4 regions of the Paenibacillus sp. FSL H8-0259 genome follow, and region 2 is predicted to be linked to each of the others. Evidence: predicted binding sites of a transcription regulator. Region 2 holds the regulator's gene; each other region holds the start of a gene.

Region 1 (4,751 bases), 2.6 Mb from region 2:
AGGCCGCCTCTGTCGAATTGAATCCCCATCAGATACGGGCCGATAACCCGGCCGACCGCGCCGATACCGCCGCTAAGCCCGAGATAGAAGGGCGCACTGCGCTGGGCATGCTCCGAGATGAAGGATGGCATGGCCGGAGAGATCAGCATCTCACCCAGTGTAGCCAGCACCATCGCCAGCAGCATGCCCGGGTAGCTCGGCATGAACAGTATAACCGCATACCCGCCCAGATAGAATACGGCGCTTGCTGTCATCTGCGCAGTAGAAGTCCCTGCGAACCAGCGTTTGATCAGACTGACCAGCGGCTGCGCGGCAAAGATAAGTACGCCGTTCAGCGTCCAGAGGAAGCCGTATAACTGCTTCGACCAGCCTTCTGAAATAATAAACGGCGATACTCCGGTATTCCAGATCGAATTGCCGATCAGCAGAAACATCGAACCAATAGCCATGTACAGATAAATCCGCGTATGCCCCAGCAGCTTCCAGCCTGACGCTTCCCCCTGCGGGTGTTTCTTCTGTATTGTCTCATGGGACGGCGACGGTGCTGTCCCCACCCTGCGCAGATAAACAAAGAAGAATCCGGCAAACACCGCCGAAGTCACACCGTTCAGCACAAAGCTCAGCATATAATTGCCCAGGAATCCGCTCAGTGCGGTACCCAGTGCTACCCCGATATTGTTCGAGACATAGACGATATTGAACAGCTCTCCGCGCTGCTCCGCGAACCGGAAGCCGATAAAGGCCTGAATAGCCGGTAGAGACAGAGAGTTGAACAACCCCATCAGGCCCATAACTATAATGAATATACTCCAGCTGCCGCTTGCCCAAGGAAGAGCAAACAGGGTCAGCGCGTTCATAGCCAGTGCTCCGACAATCAGGCGGTTTACCCCTACCTTGTGATACAAAGATCCGCCCAGCAATTGCCCGGCAATCCCCCCGAGGGATTGAACCAGCAGAACAATTCCCGCATCTTTCATACTGCGTCCCAGCTCATCAAATACATACATCGTAACCAGCGGCCACATCAGCGCACTGCCGGTTGCATTAATGAGACTGGCAATCAAGAACACTTTGACTTCCTTCGGATAGGCCTGCAAAAATCTCATAACTTGTCTTTCATCCCCTGTAACATAGGTGTCATTAATCCATCCAGTATCATCTGAAAACAGGATGACGGGCAAGTTCTCGCGTTAACGCTTTATCGCATAGCATCATTGAATTCACTGCTGCGAAATTCCCAATCACTTCCCGCCTGCCGTGCTATTTATATTCTATAACTGCAGCTTCTGCACGTAAAGAAAATAGGTGGAAATGACCTGATTCGTTCCCCGCAGGCCAGGGTAATAGTGCATATGAAACACTCCCTATTTATTCGCCGTGAATCCGATTTCGTTCCCCCGAGTCGGATATGCACGGCGAATTTTGTTTTGCCCTGAAGTTATTCCAGGCAGAGCCGGGCTAACAAAAAACACTCCCTTTCTCTCTGCGATTCCCAAAAACAGGGTGCCGAGAAGCCAGGAAGTGCTGGGGCCAAACTATTGAACATGCCGGTCATTACCGGCGGATTTTGAATTAAGCGTGTTTCTTCACACCTGCAGCGGAGATTCCTTCAACAGCCGTTACAGCTGCCGGCTCCTTACGCAGGTAAGCCATCCAGTAAGCCGCTGCGACGAAGATCGCGCCGCCCGTAAGATTGCCCAGCCATACCGGGGCAAAGTTGGCGAAATACTGCGCCCACGTGAAATGTCCTTCGAAGATGGCAGCAGGGATAAGGAACATGTTAGCTACAACGTGCTGGAAGCCGATGGCTACAAACGCCATTGTCGGGAACCAGATACCGAGGATTTTGCCGCTGAAATTATCTGCTCCATAGGAGAGCCACACTGCCAGCGCCACGAGCCAGTTACAGCCGATCCCGGAGATAAAGGCCTGCAGGAAGGTCGCATCAATCTTGTGCTCAGCCATACTCACCAGCTTCTCCAGATACACCCCGTCCGATGTAAGGCCAACGACATGACCGAAGAAATAAGCAACGAACAAGGCTCCTGCCAGGTTGCTGAGTGTAATCAGCACCAGGTTCTTAATCACTTCCCAGAACGAAATCTTCTTCGCAATAAAAGCAAGCGGCACCGCCATCATGTTGCCTGTCAGCAGCTCGCCTCCGGCAAGCAGCACCAGTATCAGCCCTACCGGGAATACCGCAGCTCCGATGAAGTTAGCGATGGACCCCCACTCGGCAGGCGCACCGGCAATGACACGAATATCCAGCAAAAATCCGAGCGCGATAAACGCTCCTCCCAGGAAACCAAGAATAAGTACAGTGCTGAGCGGATTGTGCGCTTTCTTGACTCCGTTCTCTACCGTTACTTCGGCGATCCCCTGCGGTTTGTTATAAGCCATGATTCCTATCCCCTTCTAATTACTTAAAATTTGTTCCTTTATGCCATTGTAACGTGATCACAATCACATTAACGTGATAAAAATCACTCTCAGAAAACCTAAGTGAAAGTTTTCACTGACATGTCAAATTTACCATAAAAGGTTAGGCGGCGGAATATTTTTCTCATTCGGACCCGGAATTAATAGTTAAAACCATAAAAAAAAGGAGCCCTTAACGGGCCCCGGCGAAATCAGGCGTGATTAGACATGCACTGGTTCTTTAACGGCAACTGTCTTGGGCAGTGCCTGAAGTCCTGCAGTGTTCAGGAAGTTCCAAGGCTTGTTGTAGTGCGGCTGGAAGAAGAAATCAATGAAGGCCAGCTGGTCCACGGTCATTTTATTCTGAATACAAACCGATACGGTATTGATCGACTGCGTCAGATCCATCTTGGACATAATCTGTGCCCCAAGAATGCGGCGGGTCGCACGTTCGAATACGACTTTTACCTGAACCTGCTCGAATGTCGGCATAAACTCCGGACGGTAGTTGTCAATCAGCATAACACTTTCAGCATCCATACCTTCGGCTTTGGCGGCATCCTCGGTAAGTCCGGTTCCGGCAATATTGTCTTCATAAATCTTGATGCCTGATGTTCCCTGCGTACCCATATAAGGAATCGTATTCGAGACCAGATTGCGGGCTACCAGTGTCCCCATGCGTACAGCGTTCGTGGCGAGCGGAATATAGGCATGTTTACCGGTCGGGTTGTAATGAATCGCACAGCTGTCACCAGCGGCATATACATCCGGCAGGCTGGTCTGCATGTAATCGTTGACCATAATCGCACCGTTCGGAAGCATATCGACTTGACCCTTGAGCAGCTCTGTATTCGGACGGAAGCCGATGCAGAGAATGACCAGATCGGTTTCATGCTCTCCCTTGCTTGTAATGACCTTGGTCACTTTGCCGTTCTCTCCGGCGAATGCTGCGACTTTCTCACCAAGCGCAAGCTTGATGCCATGCTCTTCAAGTGATTGTTGAATCGGAGCCGTGAATTCTTCATCGAGATATTTACTCAGAATGCGGTCTTCCCCGTCGATCAGGGTAACTTCCTTGCCGTTCATCTGAAAAGCTTCAACCAGCTCAACGCCGATATATCCGGCTCCGACTACTGTAATTCTTTTCACCTTCTGCGCTTGTTCAATAATGGTGTTGGAGTGATTATAATTCTTCGAGAGCAGAATCCCCTCCAGCTCTATACCTTCCAGCTTAGGCACAATCGGCCATGAGCCTGTTGTCATAATCAGCTTGTCGTACGTATCTTCAAATTCTTCACCTGTAGCGAGGTTGTGGGCCTTCAATGTTTTGCGGGCGGTATCCACATTCGTCACTTCATGGCGCATCTTCGTTTGCACACCCAGTGCTGCAAGCTGTTCCGGGGAAGAATAGAACAATCCCTGCGGGTCCTTGACGACTCCCCCTACGTAAAGCGCAATGCCGCAAGACAAGAACGATATGTTATCGTTGCGCTCGTAAACCGTAATCTGGGCATCCGGGTACAGCTGTGCGGTATTAACAATTGCGGCGGTTCCGGCGTGTGTACATCCAATGACTGCTACTTTCATGATTTCTTCCTCCTCCAATTTACAAGCCTGTTTCTCTGTAGTTGTGATTAATTTCACTTTATACACTGATTATATTGTGATATTTATCACATTACAAGCACTTTTGTGAATTTTCTCACATTGTTCACAATTTCAATTTTTAATTATCTGCACGAATTTCTTTTCTTCTTGCATTAGTTTTCCCCGCCAGTAGGACATTATGTCTGTCAGCAGCAGGAAGCAGCAGGAAGCAGCAGGAAGCAGCGTTAGGGTGTGAAACTGTATAAATTCTAATCTTTGCAGCAAAAAAAGCCCCACTACACCGCAAACCTTCTGCGGAACAAGTGAGGCTCTATCTAATGGATGGCTGCCGCCTGTATGCGGCCAAAAAACCGTTTATTCCAAACCGGAGATCACACCATCTTCATCGACCAGCAGCCCTTCTGCGGCCGGTTTGGCGGGTAGGCCCGGCATCGTGACAATGTTCCCTGTGATGACTACAGCAAATCCTGCGCCAAGGGACAATGTAATGTCCCGTACACCCATGGTGAAGCCTTCCGGTGCTCCAAGCAGCCTCGGCTGATCCGAGAAGGAATATGGCGTTTTGGCCATACAGACCTGAAGCTGGTGCAGGCCCAGCCTGTCAATAACAGCCAGACTGCGTTTGGCTGCCGGGGAGAAGGCCACTTCTGCGCCATGGTAGATTTCGGTGACGATTTTATTGATTTTGGACGGAATGTCCAGGTTGTCTTCATACAGCGGCGCGA
Region 2 (4,751 bases):
CCCGCCTTCCTTTTTGGAAGACACAACTTCTTCCCGCACAAAATACAGCACACGGCACAAATTCAGTGTGTAGTACACTGGAGAATCTATGATTTGCTGAGCAGCATCTCCGATATCACCAAGGATAGAATCGAGGTAGTATTGGCGGTCTACCGGCAGAAACGCTTCGCGGATAGGCTCGCCGTACAGAATAAATCCCCGCTGATAGACTACGGCAAATTGAGCCGCAAGATCCCTGTCCTCAAACCCGCCACACAGATAATGCTCATCATTTCTGTACCGGTCCAGATGAAAGTCCGAGAAGTGAAACTCAAAGGGCGTCGGATGCACAAAGTTCTTCAAATATTTCTTCAATACAATAGTTAGCTCAACCCCGCGCCGGTTCGGCAGACTGTCGTGATAAGCTATCACTTTCTTGGCCAGTTTCCGGCTGACCTCTACAGGCAGCTTGTCGTGTACGACAATCAGCAGATCAATATCACTTTTATCCGGATGAAAACAGCCCATGGCCAGCGAACCGTGCAGATAAATCCCGGACAAATTTGCCCCCAGCTCCTCTTTGAACAACGTTACCGCCTGATCTAAATAGGCTAGAATTTCCAAATTTATGATCCTCCTGAATGTCAATTATGTATGAAGCAGATGCCGGGAATGAATACTTCCGATATGACAATCCGGTATGCATCATCGTATATACTGATTAATGCTATCCAGCTGTCATGCCATCGAAATGGATTCATCTATTCCTCCCCTATTATTAAGCCATAGCTCCAAGTAGGCCACAAGTCCAAGAATAGTTATTGATTGTTCTCTCCCTTGAAGAACCTTTTAAATTACGGCTTATATTAATATAAAAAGCGGGAGAACAGTTCAACTGTCCTCCCGCTCCTGCTGTAGACCATTCTTGCTGCCGCTTACCGGTTGGGCAGGCTGTACCCTTCACCGATGGCACTGCCGTCTGTGAAGCGATAGAAGCTGTAATAGAACCTGCCGTCCTTTTTGTAGAACAGCTGCCAGGCATATTCTCCGTTATACACTCCCGGCAGCAGCCGCTTAATCGTAATACCCGGAAGCTGGGCAGCTATAATATCACGGATTTGCGCCTCAGAAGTCCCTTTGCTGAGCTCCTCCGCGTATAAATCGTTGGCGCCTCCGGCTGGCTGGCCTTCCTTGGTAAAACGGACCCAAACCATCAGCTCGGTTCCTGCATCATTTTTTCCGGTAAGCACCCAGTATATCGCATTTTCATCCCAGACGGATTTCTGTGCTTTGGTTACCTCAGTTAAGCCGGCCCGCGCTCTGGCAATCTCTTTGGCTTCACTCCGCTCGTTCCACTGATCCTTCATAATGTAGGCATAAAACTGGCTTAGTCCGAACAGAAGGAGCAGAACCAGGGAAATCCCCAGCGGAAGCCATTTTCTCCTCTTCTTCAACATGCAGCTTCCTTTCCCTTTAAACCTGTATTACCGTTTAAGCAGTCCCTCGAACGTTTCCTGCGCTTTGCGGCGGATAGCTTCTTCATCTAGTGTCAGACATTGTCCGTGCTTCACAACCTGTTTGCCGTTCACCCAGACATGCTCCACATCCTTGGCACTGGCTGAATATACCGCATGGGACAAAAGATCGGTATGCGGCAGCAAGTGCGGCTGATCAATATCAATCGCAATGAAGTCGGCTTTCATCCCTGCTGCAAGCCGGCCTACCTGGTTCAGGAAAATAGACTGTGCACCATATTCGGTCGCCATCAGCAGCGCCTCTGGAGCCGGTACTGCTGTAGGATCACCGCTTACACCTTTGTGGATCAGCGCGGCCAGCCGCATTTCTTCGAACATATCCAGGTTGTTGTTGCTTGCCGCACCGTCCGTACCCAGGGAGACCTTAACTCCTGCTCTAAGAAGCTCAGGAACACGGGCTACTCCGCTGGCCAGCTTCAGATTGCTGCCGGGATTGTGGGATACACCAACATTGTGGCGGGCCAGAATCTCAATCTCTTCATCGTTCAGATGAACACCATGGGCGATCAGGGACGGCCGGGTGAACATTCCCAGCTTCTCCAGATGAGCGACCGGACGCAGGCCGTAATCGGCCACATTCTGCTCCACTTCATGACGCGTTTCGGACATATGCGTGTGCATCGGCAGATCAAGATCATGAGCCGCCTGGACAAACTTCATGAAAAACTCCGGAGGACAGGTGTAAGGCGCATGCGGCGAGAGCATTGCAGTAATTCTGCCGTCAGCCTTGCCATGCCAGTTCCGGGCAAAAGCAATCGCCTCCGCGAGCTTGTGATTCTGCACCTCTTCCGGACAAAGGCCAATAACACCGCGCATAAGTACAGCACGGATGCCTGACTGCTCGGTAACCTCAGCAACCCGGTCCATATGGTCATACATATCGAGGAAGGTCGTAGTGCCGCCCTTCAGCATCTCAAGAACGGACAAAGAGGTTCCCCAGTACACATCATCACCGGTGAATTTCTCTTCCATCGGCCACATTTTTTCCTGCAGCCAAGCCTGCAGTACCATATCATCGCCGTAGCCGCGCAGCAGTGACATCGCCGCATGGCCGTGGGTGTTGACGAGACCCGGCATGAACAGCAGCCGGCTGCCGTCAATAACCTCGGCATCCTCTTCAATTACAGGCTTATCTTCACCTATGTAAGTAATAAGATCATTTTCGATGGTCATATAACCGCTCAGCACCGGCTCTTCGCTGCCAGGCACCAGAAAACGCCCGTTTTTAATAATGGTTTTATTGCTGCTCATCTTCAGCTTCGTCCTTTCCGTCATGCAAATAATAAGCCAGACTCTGCAGATCCGTAGTGAAATCGGCGGCATGAATCCGGATATTGGCCGGAGTCTTCAGAATGACAGGCGCAAAATTCAGGATCGCCTCAATGCCCGAATCCACCAGAATGTCAGCAACGTTCTGTGCTTCACTGTCCGGAACGGTAATAATCCCGATGCGGATGCCCTGTGCACGGATGGTATCCCCCAGCTCACTCATCGGCTGAACAGTCAACGAGTTGATCTGCTGGCCTACCTTAGGCTCATAAGCATCAAATACAGCTGTAATCTTCATCGTATCCTTCAAGTAAGCATTGTAATTCGACAAGGCGTGGCCAAGATTACCTGCACCTACCAGAGCTACATTAATCTGCTGGTCCAGCTTGAGAATATGCCTGATCTTCTCAATCAGATAAGAGACATCATAACCAATGCCTTTTCTGCCGAAATCACCAAAATAAGCCAGGTCCTTGCGGATCTGGGCGGGGTTGAGATCAAGCTTCTGTCCCAGCTCCTGAGAAGAAACTGTTGAGATTTCACGTTTTTGGAGATCGTTCAGGAAACGCAGGTACACTGGGAGTCTGCGAACGACGGCCTCCGATATTTTATCCGATTTCATGTTTTCTCCTCCTAAAAGTTTTGATAGCATATGCTGCTTGATTCAACTTCGCAAAACTCGCTTCGTAAGCATTCACTTAGGTTTGATAGCATATGCTGCTTGATAAGCCGGTTATAGGAACCATGCTCCGGGTACTACTGCCCGTTTGGGCAGCAGCAGTGGAGCACGGGACTTCAGAACAATAATTACTTATACATAATATCAACCGGAGACGGATTATTAAACCCCGCCTTCTTCAAGCCATTCTGCAATCCGCGGAACGATCTGATCCGTCAGCATATGCTCCATCTTGGGACCGGGCAGCGAATACAGGAAATACTTCCCATAATAAGATTCGATTACCCTGGTATCATATACAATAACGATTCCGCGGTCCTGCGCGGTGCGGACCAGCCGCCCGAAGCCTTGCTTGAAGCGGATTACGGCCTGCGGGACGGACAGCTTCATGAACGGATTCTTCTTCTGTGCCTGGAGCAGCTCCGACTTCGCTTCAGCCAGCGGATGATTAGGCGGCTGGAACGGAAGTCTGACAATGGCCAGACAGGTCAAAGCTTCACCGGGAATGTCTACACCTTCCCAGAAGCTGCTCGTACCCAGCAAGACTGACGCTGTACTGTCCTGGAACCGCCGGATCAGCTTGCTCCGACTGCCGCCTTCTACGCCTTGTCCAAGCACCGCGATATCCTGCGAAGCCAGGGCCTCCTTCAGCGGATCATAGACCTGGCGCAGCATCTTGTAGGAGGTGAAGAGCACCAGCATCCGCCCGCGGGTAGCCACGGCAGTTTCTGCCAGAGAATGGACCAGTGTATCCACAAAGCGGGCATCCCCTATGCTTCCCTTGACACTCGGGAAATCACGGGGAATGACAAGCAGTGCCTGCTCACGGTATTTGAACGGCGACGGAAGCAGGGCTGTCATCAGACGGCCCTGCTCTGCAGCCTCACCAAGACCGAGATTATCTATCATGAACTGGAATGACTTATCCACAGACAAGGTGGCCGAGGTCAGGATGATACTCTTCTTCTTGTCGAAGAACAGCTCCCTGAGCTGGGTGCTCACATCCACCGGAACGGCATACATCTGCAGCGATTTGCCGCGGTAATTGCCGCTCCCCTCCAGCCAGTAGACGATATTCTCGTCATTCAGTCCCATAAAGAAACGGATCTGCTCCCGGATGGAGGCCAGGTCCTTGAACAACCCGCCGATATCCGTCACAAGACTGTCCGAAGAGGACTGGCTGTCCGTATCACGCATCTCACTGAGCATTTTATCACCCTTGCGGATGATATCACTCAAGCTGAGATGGAGTGTATTCTCCAGAGCAGCCAGCTCCTCCCACTCTTTGG
Region 3 (4,751 bases), 250 kb from region 2:
TATGAATTGAAAAGGGGAGTTTCAATGCGTAAATTTTCCAGCGTATTAGCATGTCTCCTGGTGACGGGATCGTTATTGTCCGCTTGCGGCGGCAATAATAACGGGAACAAACCGGCGGCAAATGGAGGAGAGGCGACGCCTGCACCAGCAGCTACTAATGCAGCAGAGGAGACCGCTGCTCCGACAGAGGCACCGGTAGATGATATCACCCAGAGAAAAGTAACGATCAAAATTCACTATCCTACCCCTGACCTTACCGAGGTAAGAGCACAGGAGGATGACAAGATCAAGCGGTTCCAGGAGGTCTATCCGAATGTAGAGATTGTCAAGGATGACTGGCAGTACAATGTAAGCGAAATCGGGGTGAAGATGGCAGCGAATGAAGCTCCTACCTTCTTCAACACCTATGCAACTGAAGCGAAATTCCTGGTCGAGAAGGGCTGGGTCGCTGATGTTACGGATCTGTGGAACAACTATGAATTCAAGGATCAGATTAACCCTGTCCTGCAGAACCAGTTCATTATTGACGGCAAAGTGTATGGCGTAACGCAAAAGGGTTATGTCACTACAACGATGATTAATAAAAAGATGCTGGATGAAAAAGGTGTAGCCGTCCCTCCAATGGACTGGACCTGGGATGATATGCTGAATACCGCCAAAGGGGTAGCGGATACCAAGAAGGGGATCTCCGGTATTGCTCCAATGGGTAAAGGCAACGAAGCAGGCTGGAACTGGACCAACTTCCTGTTCGAAGCAGGCGGTGAAATCCAGAAGATTGAAGGCGGCAAGGTTGTGGCTACATTCAATTCGGATGCCGGTGTGAAGGCGCTGGATTTCTATAAGAAGCTGAGATGGGAAGCCAAAGCTGTTCCTCAGGACTGGGCGCTTGGCTGGGGCGATGCTGTAGGCGCGTTCCAGCAGGGACGTACTGCTATGGTAATGGCCGGATCTGACGGTGTTATTGAGCAGGCGCTAAACCAGGGCGGACTCAAGCCTGAAGATGTTCTTACTTACCCGATGCCAGCTGCTGAAAAAGGCGGCAAGCATACCGGCGTACTCGGCGGTGACTATCTGGTTATCAATCCGAACGCCAGCAAAGACGAGCAGGAAATGGCCTTCCGCTATATTACTTTCGATTACTTCTCTGACAAAGGCCTTGAAGCTCTTGACGCGATTATCAGCCAGCGCAAAACGGACGGCAAATACTACATCCCGCCGCTCCTTGATTACTATGCTGCTGATTCCGACTTCGGCAAGAAGACCAAAGCTGTCTATGACAAGTACGACATCGTTTATCAATACAGCCCTGAAATTATGGCGCTGCTGGATGGTAAGCCTGAAGCGCAATACAATACTCAGGATTACTATGCAACCATGTCCAATGTAATCCAGGAGCTGTTCTCTAAGGATGGTACAGATTCCAAAGCCCAGCTCGACGCTGCCGCCAAAACTGTTCAAGAGAAATTCTTCGATACTATCAAAGTGGAATAGTCACTTGCTGAATGAGTGGTTACGATGCTTGATAGAGGATTTATAACGCTAAGGCAGGAGACCTGGTCTCCTGCCTTTTTGCTTGCTCTGATTTATATTTATACTTCTATGTAAGAGAATGCGGCAGGAGAGTAGAGTTGACGAAGATTAGGAAGAACATCAGATAGCACCATTATTCTGGGGGAAAAACAAGGCTGAAGAGCTGGATTCAAGAAAAGCAGGGGAGGCTAGAGGGCGGGCGTTCGCAAATCGGACAAATATAAATGAATTATCACACAACAAATGGAAAATAGACTAGAATATGATCGAATGAAAGCGCTTTGAAAACAAATCAAAAAAAACTTTATACTTTGTGAAAGATTTCACTATACAAGGTGAAAAGGATATGATAAGATAAATGTGTAGAGAAAAACAACCTAAAAATTGACAGGAGGACGAGGGAGATGGCAGTTAAAAACGAAGTCGCCGCCCAAGTGAAACAAACCACCGCTGAAGAATATATTCAGACTTTGGTGGATAAAGCAAAGAAAGCTCATGAAGCGTTCATGGGACTGGATCAAGAGCAAACTAACACAATCGTTCATGCAATGGCGTTGGCCGGACTCGACAAACATATGTACCTGGCTAAGCTGGCCGTTGAAGAAACAGGACGCGGTGTCTATGAAGACAAAATTACGAAGAACATCTTCTCAACTGAATATATCTGGCACGGAATTAAGTACGACAAGACAGTAGGTGTTATTGAGGATAACGTTTATGACAACTTCCAGAAGATTGCTGAGCCTGTCGGAATCATTATGGGTATCACACCGGTAACCAACCCAACATCCACCACGATGTTTAAAGCTTTGATTTCCGCTAAGACACGTAACCCTATTATATTCGGATTCCACCCTTCAGCGCAAGAGTGTAGTGCGGCAGCAGCCAAAATTCTACATGATGCAGGTGTGAAGGCTGGCGCTCCTGAGAACTTCATCCAATGGATCGAACTTCCGACCATGGACAAAACAAACGCACTGATGAACAATCCTGACGTTGCACTGATTCTGGCAACCGGCGGATCGGCAATGGTTAAAGCGGCTTACAGCTGCGGCAAACCGGCACTCGGCGTAGGTCCTGGTAACGTTCCTGCTTTCATTGAGAAGAGTGCTGACATTGATCAGGCAGTGACAGACATTATCCTTTCCAAAACATTCGATAATGGTATGATCTGTGCTTCCGAGCAAGCGGTTATCATTGAAGAAGCGATTTTTGACCAAGTGAAGAAGAAAATGATTGCGAACGGCTGCTACTTTGTAAATAAAGAAGAAGCTGCCAAGCTGACAAGCGGCGCAATGAATGTAGAAAAATGTGCGGTTAACCCGGCTATCGTCGGCCAATCCGCTGTGAAGATCGCTGAAATGTGCGGAATTCAGGTTCCTGCCGGCACGAAGATCCTGGTAGCTGAACTTGAAGGCGTAGGTACCAAATATCCGTTGTCCGCTGAGAAGCTGAGCCCGGTTCTGGCTTGCTACAAAGTGAAGAACGCAGACCAGGGTATCGAACGCGCAGCTGAAATCGTTGAATTTGGCGGCATGGGCCACAGCTCGGCTATCCACTCGAACAACGAAGAAGTAATCATGAAGTTCTCCAACCGTCTGCAAACCGGACGTATTCTCGTCAACTCGCCATCCACACACGGCGCAATCGGCGATATTTACAATACTAATATCCCTTCATTGACACTGGGCTGCGGATCTTATGGACGCAACTCTGTATCGCAAAACGTGACTGCAATCAATCTGATCAACGTGAAAAGGGTGAACCGTCGTACCGTGAATATGCAATGGTTTAAAGTACCTGACAAGATTTACTTCGAAAAGGGATCCACACAGTACCTGGCCAAAATGCCTGATATCACTCGCGTAGCTATTATTACTGACCCTATGATGGTTAAACTGGGCTATGTGGAAAGAGTTGAGCATTACCTGCGTCAACGCCAGACTCCGGTAGCGATCGAAGTGTTCTCGGAAGTTGAACCGGATCCATCGACAACTACTGTAGAAAAAGGCGCTGCAATGATGAACAGATTCCAGCCGGACTGCATCATCGCACTCGGCGGCGGTTCCCCAATGGATGCTGCAAAAGGAATGTGGTTGTTCTATGAACACCCGGATGCAGACTTTAACGGCTTGAAACAGAAGTTCATGGATATCCGCAAACGGGTATACAAATTCCCTAAGCTCGGCAACAAAGCGAAATTCGTTGCGATTCCAACAACTTCCGGTACAGGTTCTGAAGTAACTTCGTTCGCAGTTATCACAGACAAGACAACTGGCAATAATACTAAGTATCCGCTTGCTGATTATGAGCTGACTCCAGACGTAGCTATTATTGATCCGGAGTTTGTATACAGCTTACCGAAAACTGCTGTTGCCGATACAGGTATGGATGTATTGACACATGCAATTGAAGCTTATGTATCTGTAATGGCCAGTGACTATTCCGATGGTCTGGCAATCAAAGCCATTCAACTGGTATTCCAGTGGCTGGAGAAATCCGCACTGCAAGGCGACAAGCTTGCCCGCGAAAAAATGCACAACGCTTCGACTCTGGCAGGTATGGCTTTCGCTAATGCATTCCTGGGTATCAACCACAGCTTGGCGCACAAATGGGGCGGACAGTATCACACAGCACATGGCCGTACCAATGCCATCCTGATGCCGCATGTTATCCGTTACAATGCCAAGAAACCTACGAAGTTCGCTTCGTTCCCTAAATATTCGCACTTTGTAGCTGACGAACGGTATGCTGAAATTGCCCGTATCCTGGGATTGCCAGCACGCACAACCGAAGAAGGCGTAACCAGCCTGATCAATGCAATCCGCGACATGAACAAAAAACTCGGTATCGAAGAATCCTTCTCGGCTCTTGGCTTTGATCCTAAGGACTTCGAATCCCGTGTAGATTACCTGGCTGACCGTGCATTTGAAGACCAATGTACAACTGCCAATCCAAAAATGCCGCTGGTATCTGAACTTGCTGATGTATACCGCAACGCATTCTACGGAAGATTCGACAACTAATTTAAGATTGTCTGGCAAAGAACAAGGTTAAAGGTTAATATGGAACTGGATGGAAGTGACAAATATCACCGAAAGAGTGATATTTGTCACAGTCCTTTTTCAGAAAATAAACTAAAATGTTTATATAAACAACGATCCCAGTTATGAAGCCGCGATTGTGAATTTTATAACAACCAATAGCTATGGGATCACGAG
Region 4 (4,751 bases), 160 kb from region 2:
CCGAATTTCAGCAGGTCGGCGGGCCTCAGCTTCAGCCCGTAGCCGCCCGTATGGATGCCTTGGGGATCTGTCTCCCACTCATACTCCGTAATTCCGAGAGGTCCGAAGAGATATTGCTCGGCGAATCTTGCTGTGCTCATTCCTGAAGCCTGCACCACAATAGACGACAGCAGTTGCGAGATCCCTGAGTTATACTCCATCCGGGTTCCCGGTTCATCCGCGAGCGGCTGCTCCAGTACATAGTTCACCCAATGGGAGGAACGGGTCATCTTGGGGAAGGAATTCGCTCCGCCGAATTCGTTCCAGCGAAAGCCGGCCGACATGGTTAACAGCTGTCCGATTGTAATTTGCTGCTTGCGTGTATCAGCGTCACGGCTGAGCTGCGGGAAGTATTCGCTGATAGGAGCCGAAGGACCGGAAAGCTGGCCTTGGTCCATCGCGATGCAGACCAGCGCGGAGAGTATGCTTTTGGTGCAGGAGTTGATCTTGGCAATCTCGGAAGAAGTGCGCTGATCTCTATAATGTTCAAAGATCAGACTGCCCTGCTGCTGGATCAGACAGCTCCGCAGATTCAGCGGCTTTAGGGAGTCGGAAAGTGCTGACAGGTTCATAGTTGTGTCCTTTCGGTATGTCATCCGGGCAGCTCTTATATCATGCTGCCCATACTGCTGGCTTCCTTGCTTTATGGATTTGCAGTAATCTTTGGATGGATTGGCTTAATTATCTCAAGCTGTAGTGAAGAAGTCCAATTCAACCGTCCGGCTGGGAAGCTTCCTTGGAATGACAGCTTAATTAGGAAGTGTAATGGAATCAGAGACCACGCCGAAGGTAGAGGCTTTGATATAAGCCTGTTTCTGCAGAGCTTCCAGCTGTTTAGCGGTGCCGGTTACGACTACACCAATAATTGTGATATCATCCGGTTCCAGAATATTATTATCCCCGGCCAGGCTCTGATGAACCTGATCTGCTTCCCAGGTGAAGTTTTTGCCGTGCTTCCGCAGCTGTTCGACACTATTAATGAAGGAGTTTACACCGCCGTAGGGGGCAAACTGCTCTCCATGAAATCCGTAGATGATCATCGAATCAGCTGCGATGGTCTGGCGCGTTTCCTTCAGGTATTTTTTATAAGAGGGAGTATATGCATCCGTCCATAACCAGACAGGCTGCATCCCGGCAGGCAGAAGCTTCTGCGTCTTATCCAGCGTATAGGCCTGGTCAAAAGACAACGCCATCTCCACAAGTGTATCGTCTCCCAGCTGCTTCAGCTGGCTGATGCTGTCCTCATAGGAATCATAATCAATCTCCGGATGATAAAAGATCATTTCCCGGTCCCCGGTGGCAGAGTTGTAACGGTGTGTGGACGCTGCGCTCAGCTGTTCCGGGAGAGAAATCGCTCCAAATGCGCCATACCTGCCGGTCGAGTGGCCCAGCAGATTATAGGATTCCTCGATGGGCTGCCAGATATAAGGTTTATTTCCCAGCCATTTGTAAGTCTGATTGTAGGTCTCGCCTCCAAAGCTGTCTAATTTCACCGACTGGTTGCTGATGTGCACATTGGGTGCACTGATCTCATTTTTCCAGAGAATCTCAGACTGCACCTTGTCTCCCTGGTTCAGTCTCAAGTGGTAGAGGCCATACCAGATAACGGCGAGAATAACCGGGGTTACGATAACAATGATGCCAATGGTCTTCAGGGTGGAGCGGAGTCTGGCTTTTTTGATTATCTGCTGAGCCCCTTTCCCTCCGAAAATAAACGGGTCCTGTTCATGATTCTGTTCCATTTAATAGTCCTCCCCATAATGTTTGATGAATTGGTTTTTGGCGCGTGTAACATGAGTTTTGAGCGTGTTCTCATTCATACCGTACAGGGACGAGAGCTCCTTGTAAGTAAGGTTCAGCTCATATTTGAGAATCAGCAGCTCCTGATGCTGCTCAGAGAGCATAGACAGCGTGTCGCGGATATTCTGTGCGGTTTCCCGCCTCAGCAGCTGGATCTCCGGCAGATGGGTTAAAGAAAGAAGCTGGATATCGTCAACATCGACCGCCGGATGACGTTTGTCTTTTCGCTTGAGATCATAGAACTGATTGGTGGCGACACGGAACATCCAGCCCATGACTTGTTTCGGGCCGATACCATCCTGATAGGTTAAGTATTTATAACAGGTGTCCTGAACGATATCTTCAGCATCCTCGCGGGCGAGTCCGCGTTTCCTCAAATACCGGTATAGCAAAGTTCCGGCTTGCTGCAGAAAGTGATGAATGGTTTCTTTGGCCATGTCCTGCCCCCTTCCCCTATACAACGCTAAGTTCCGTGAAAAGTTTACAGCAGCCGTTACATTCAGTATTCCTTAATTATAAATGTTCACTACCAGCAACAGCTTCAGCAGTTCAGTTAATATAATATCAGTATGTAAAATATTAGCGGCAACGGAGGAAATCTATGTATCAGGAAAATGAATTGCAGATTCGGCCGATAGCTGAAGGGGATCTATTCAGACTGTGGGAGCTCTCACACAAAGAGGAAGCACCGGAGTGGAAGAAATGGGATGCACCTTACTACGAACACAAGCGGATTCCGTGGGAAGAGTATTATGGGAACAGAGCGGAGATTGTTGGATGCGGAAAAAATTGGGTAATAGAAGTAGAGGGCGGGGTTATTGGCGACGTCAGTTACTATTGGGAGCATGAGCCATCCCTTTGGCTGGAAATGGGTATTATCATCTATGATCCTGCCTATTGGAGCAGCGGTTACGGGACTAAAGCTCTCAGACTGTGGATCGGTCATCTGTTCAATGCGTATCCGCTGGTCCGTGTAGGCTATACCACATGGTCCGGGAATGAGCGGATGATCAGGACCGGGGTGAAATTAGGCATGACGATGGAAGCAAGACTCCGGAAATGCCGTTACTACGATGGGCAGTTCTACGATTCTATTCGAATGGGGCTGCTTAGAGAGGAGTGGGAGGCTTTAGAATTGAAAGGATCAGCCGCTGGAGCCGCTGAGGGTTCGCGAACAAAATTAGACAAATAAGCATGAAATACCTGCATTTTGCACGATATGAAACAATTAAAATGTTTCTTTGTGAAAAAAGACACAATATTGTGAAAACTATCACGTTGTTATCATAAAAATTTTAATATATAATAAAGTTAATTAAAAGAAACAGGGGGAATTAAAAATGAAATTATTCAAAGTTCTAGTAGTAGCAGGGGTATCAGCAGCATTGTTGTCGGGTTGTGGATCGAATAATAATAACGCAGCTAATAATGCAGGTGCAGCAGCAACAACAGCTCCAGCCACAGAGCAGACTGATGCAAAAAGCACAGCTTCGATTGTTAACCAGGCAGATGCCTTCACTGCTGCTGTAAGCGAAAGCGGCAACTGGATTGTAGCAATCCTGAACGATCTGACCGTTGACAAAGATGTTGTTGTAGCCGGTGAATTCCATGACAAAGGCGATGCATCTGCAGCGATCTACCGTAAGCTTGCCCTGTATGCACAAGATGCAGATCACAAGGTTACAGCTACCTACACACTGACAGCACCTAAAGTAACTGTACAGAGCGAGAACTTCCGCGTTCAAGGCGGTACAATCAAAGGTGACGTATATGTAGAAGCTAACGGATTCAACCTGTACAAAGATGCTACTATCGACGGTAACCTCTACTATGCAAGTGAAGATGTGAAGGCTACTGCTGTGATCGAAGGCAAAGTAACCGGAGCAAATGAAGTTAAATAATTCAAACCTAATATAGCAGTTACAATATTAGAATGGATTGCAAACAGCCTGTAGACAGGCCCTTTGGGGCTTGCTCTACGGGCTTTTTTGTATTCTGCGCTGAAATATTCTATAGTATTATGGAAGGTATTGTAAGCGCAAACACATGGGACAGGGGATGCAATTATTCATGAAGAATAGCCGGAGATTGGGAATGGCTGCCGGAGTGATTCTAGCTTCCGTAGCCGTACTCTATTTACTTTTGTATATGTATGAAAGACCGGGCGGATGGTCTGACCAGCGGATGTCCCGCTCACTCGGAATGGACCAGACCCTCCAGATTCCACTTGGCAAAAGTCCGGAAGAAGCTGTCCGGCTGTTCCGCGCCTCTGACACGATGACTGTAATTCATCAGGAGCCTGCAGCCAGAGGGGAGCTGGTATTTCTTACCCGGCCGGGGCAGCAAGGCAGCAGTAATCTTCAAGTAGAGTATGTCCGCAAAACCTGGCTCGGATGGAAGTGGGTATGGGGAGGCGGCTACGGAATGGGCGGAGGTCCGGAGAGCTCTGCAATAAATTATATGTGTTTTCCTGAACTGGAGCATATTTCGACTCCATTTCCCATGGTGATCGGAGATGTTCTGAACCCGTCCATTCAGCATATTACAGTCGAGCAGAAGGAGGCAGGAACGGATACATCCGAAGCAAAGCTGATTAAAGTCGGATCAGACCGGACGATTTGGTTCGCTTTTCAGCCGGTTACGGCGGGTGTCCCGTTTGAGATTGAAGGGTTTGATGAGGACGGGGAAGTGGCCGCTTCCAAAATCATAACAGACGCCAGAGACAGCGGGGCGATTCCGCTAGGTGGTTCAAAATAAAAAGTGCAGGGGCTTCGCATAACCTTCAATGGCGGGAGTGTTGCACGAAATACAACAATTCCCTTGTAATATCAGCCCTAATCGCAAATTGTTGTACACAATGCAGCATTCCTCCGTGAACAAGCCGTTAATTGGGAGAATTCCTGCATTTCATA

Evidence for each region. Region 2 encodes Rex, which represses fermentation and respiration genes when NADH is low (regulators of the CRP and FNR family bind a similar motif). Its sites were predicted from a motif close to TTGTGAAATATTTCACAA; they were not measured.
Region 1: NSU01_RS33410 (formate/nitrite transporter family protein) is a predicted target of Rex. The motif match lies at 2,501-2,518, and genes of this name have one in related genera.
Region 3: adhE (bifunctional acetaldehyde-CoA/alcohol dehydrogenase) is a predicted target of Rex. The motif match lies at 1,842-1,859, and genes of this name have one in related genera.
Region 4: NSU01_RS21775 (polymer-forming cytoskeletal protein) is a predicted target of Rex. The motif match lies at 3,081-3,098, and genes of this name have one in related genera.

The regions. Positions count from the first base shown of each region.
Region 1 covers NZ_CP150147.1:7,765,082-7,769,832, forward strand. The annotation lists gene NSU01_RS33405 (MFS transporter) at 1-1,106, opposite strand, end outside; gene NSU01_RS33410 (formate/nitrite transporter family protein) at 1,573-2,400, opposite strand; gene NSU01_RS33415 (FAD-dependent oxidoreductase) at 2,641-4,005, opposite strand; gene NSU01_RS33420 (formate--tetrahydrofolate ligase) at 4,381-4,751, opposite strand, start outside.
Region 2 covers NZ_CP150147.1:5,195,823-5,200,573, forward strand. The annotation lists gene NSU01_RS22450 (aminoglycoside adenylyltransferase domain-containing protein) at 1-603, opposite strand, end outside; gene NSU01_RS22455 (DUF5590 domain-containing protein) at 915-1,436, opposite strand; gene NSU01_RS22460 (amidohydrolase) at 1,464-2,765, opposite strand; gene NSU01_RS22465 (redox-sensing transcriptional repressor Rex) at 2,752-3,405, opposite strand; gene dinG (ATP-dependent DNA helicase DinG) at 3,625-4,751, opposite strand, start outside.
Region 3 covers NZ_CP150147.1:5,442,770-5,447,520, reverse strand. The annotation lists gene NSU01_RS23670 (extracellular solute-binding protein) at 25-1,491, shown strand; gene adhE (bifunctional acetaldehyde-CoA/alcohol dehydrogenase) at 1,935-4,556, shown strand.
Region 4 covers NZ_CP150147.1:5,036,649-5,041,399, reverse strand. The annotation lists gene NSU01_RS21795 (serine hydrolase) at 1-635, opposite strand, end outside; gene NSU01_RS21790 (anti sigma factor C-terminal domain-containing protein) at 789-1,781, opposite strand; gene NSU01_RS21785 (sigma-70 family RNA polymerase sigma factor) at 1,782-2,276, opposite strand; gene NSU01_RS21780 (GNAT family protein) at 2,441-3,031, shown strand; gene NSU01_RS21775 (polymer-forming cytoskeletal protein) at 3,180-3,740, shown strand; gene NSU01_RS21770 (hypothetical protein) at 3,910-4,596, shown strand.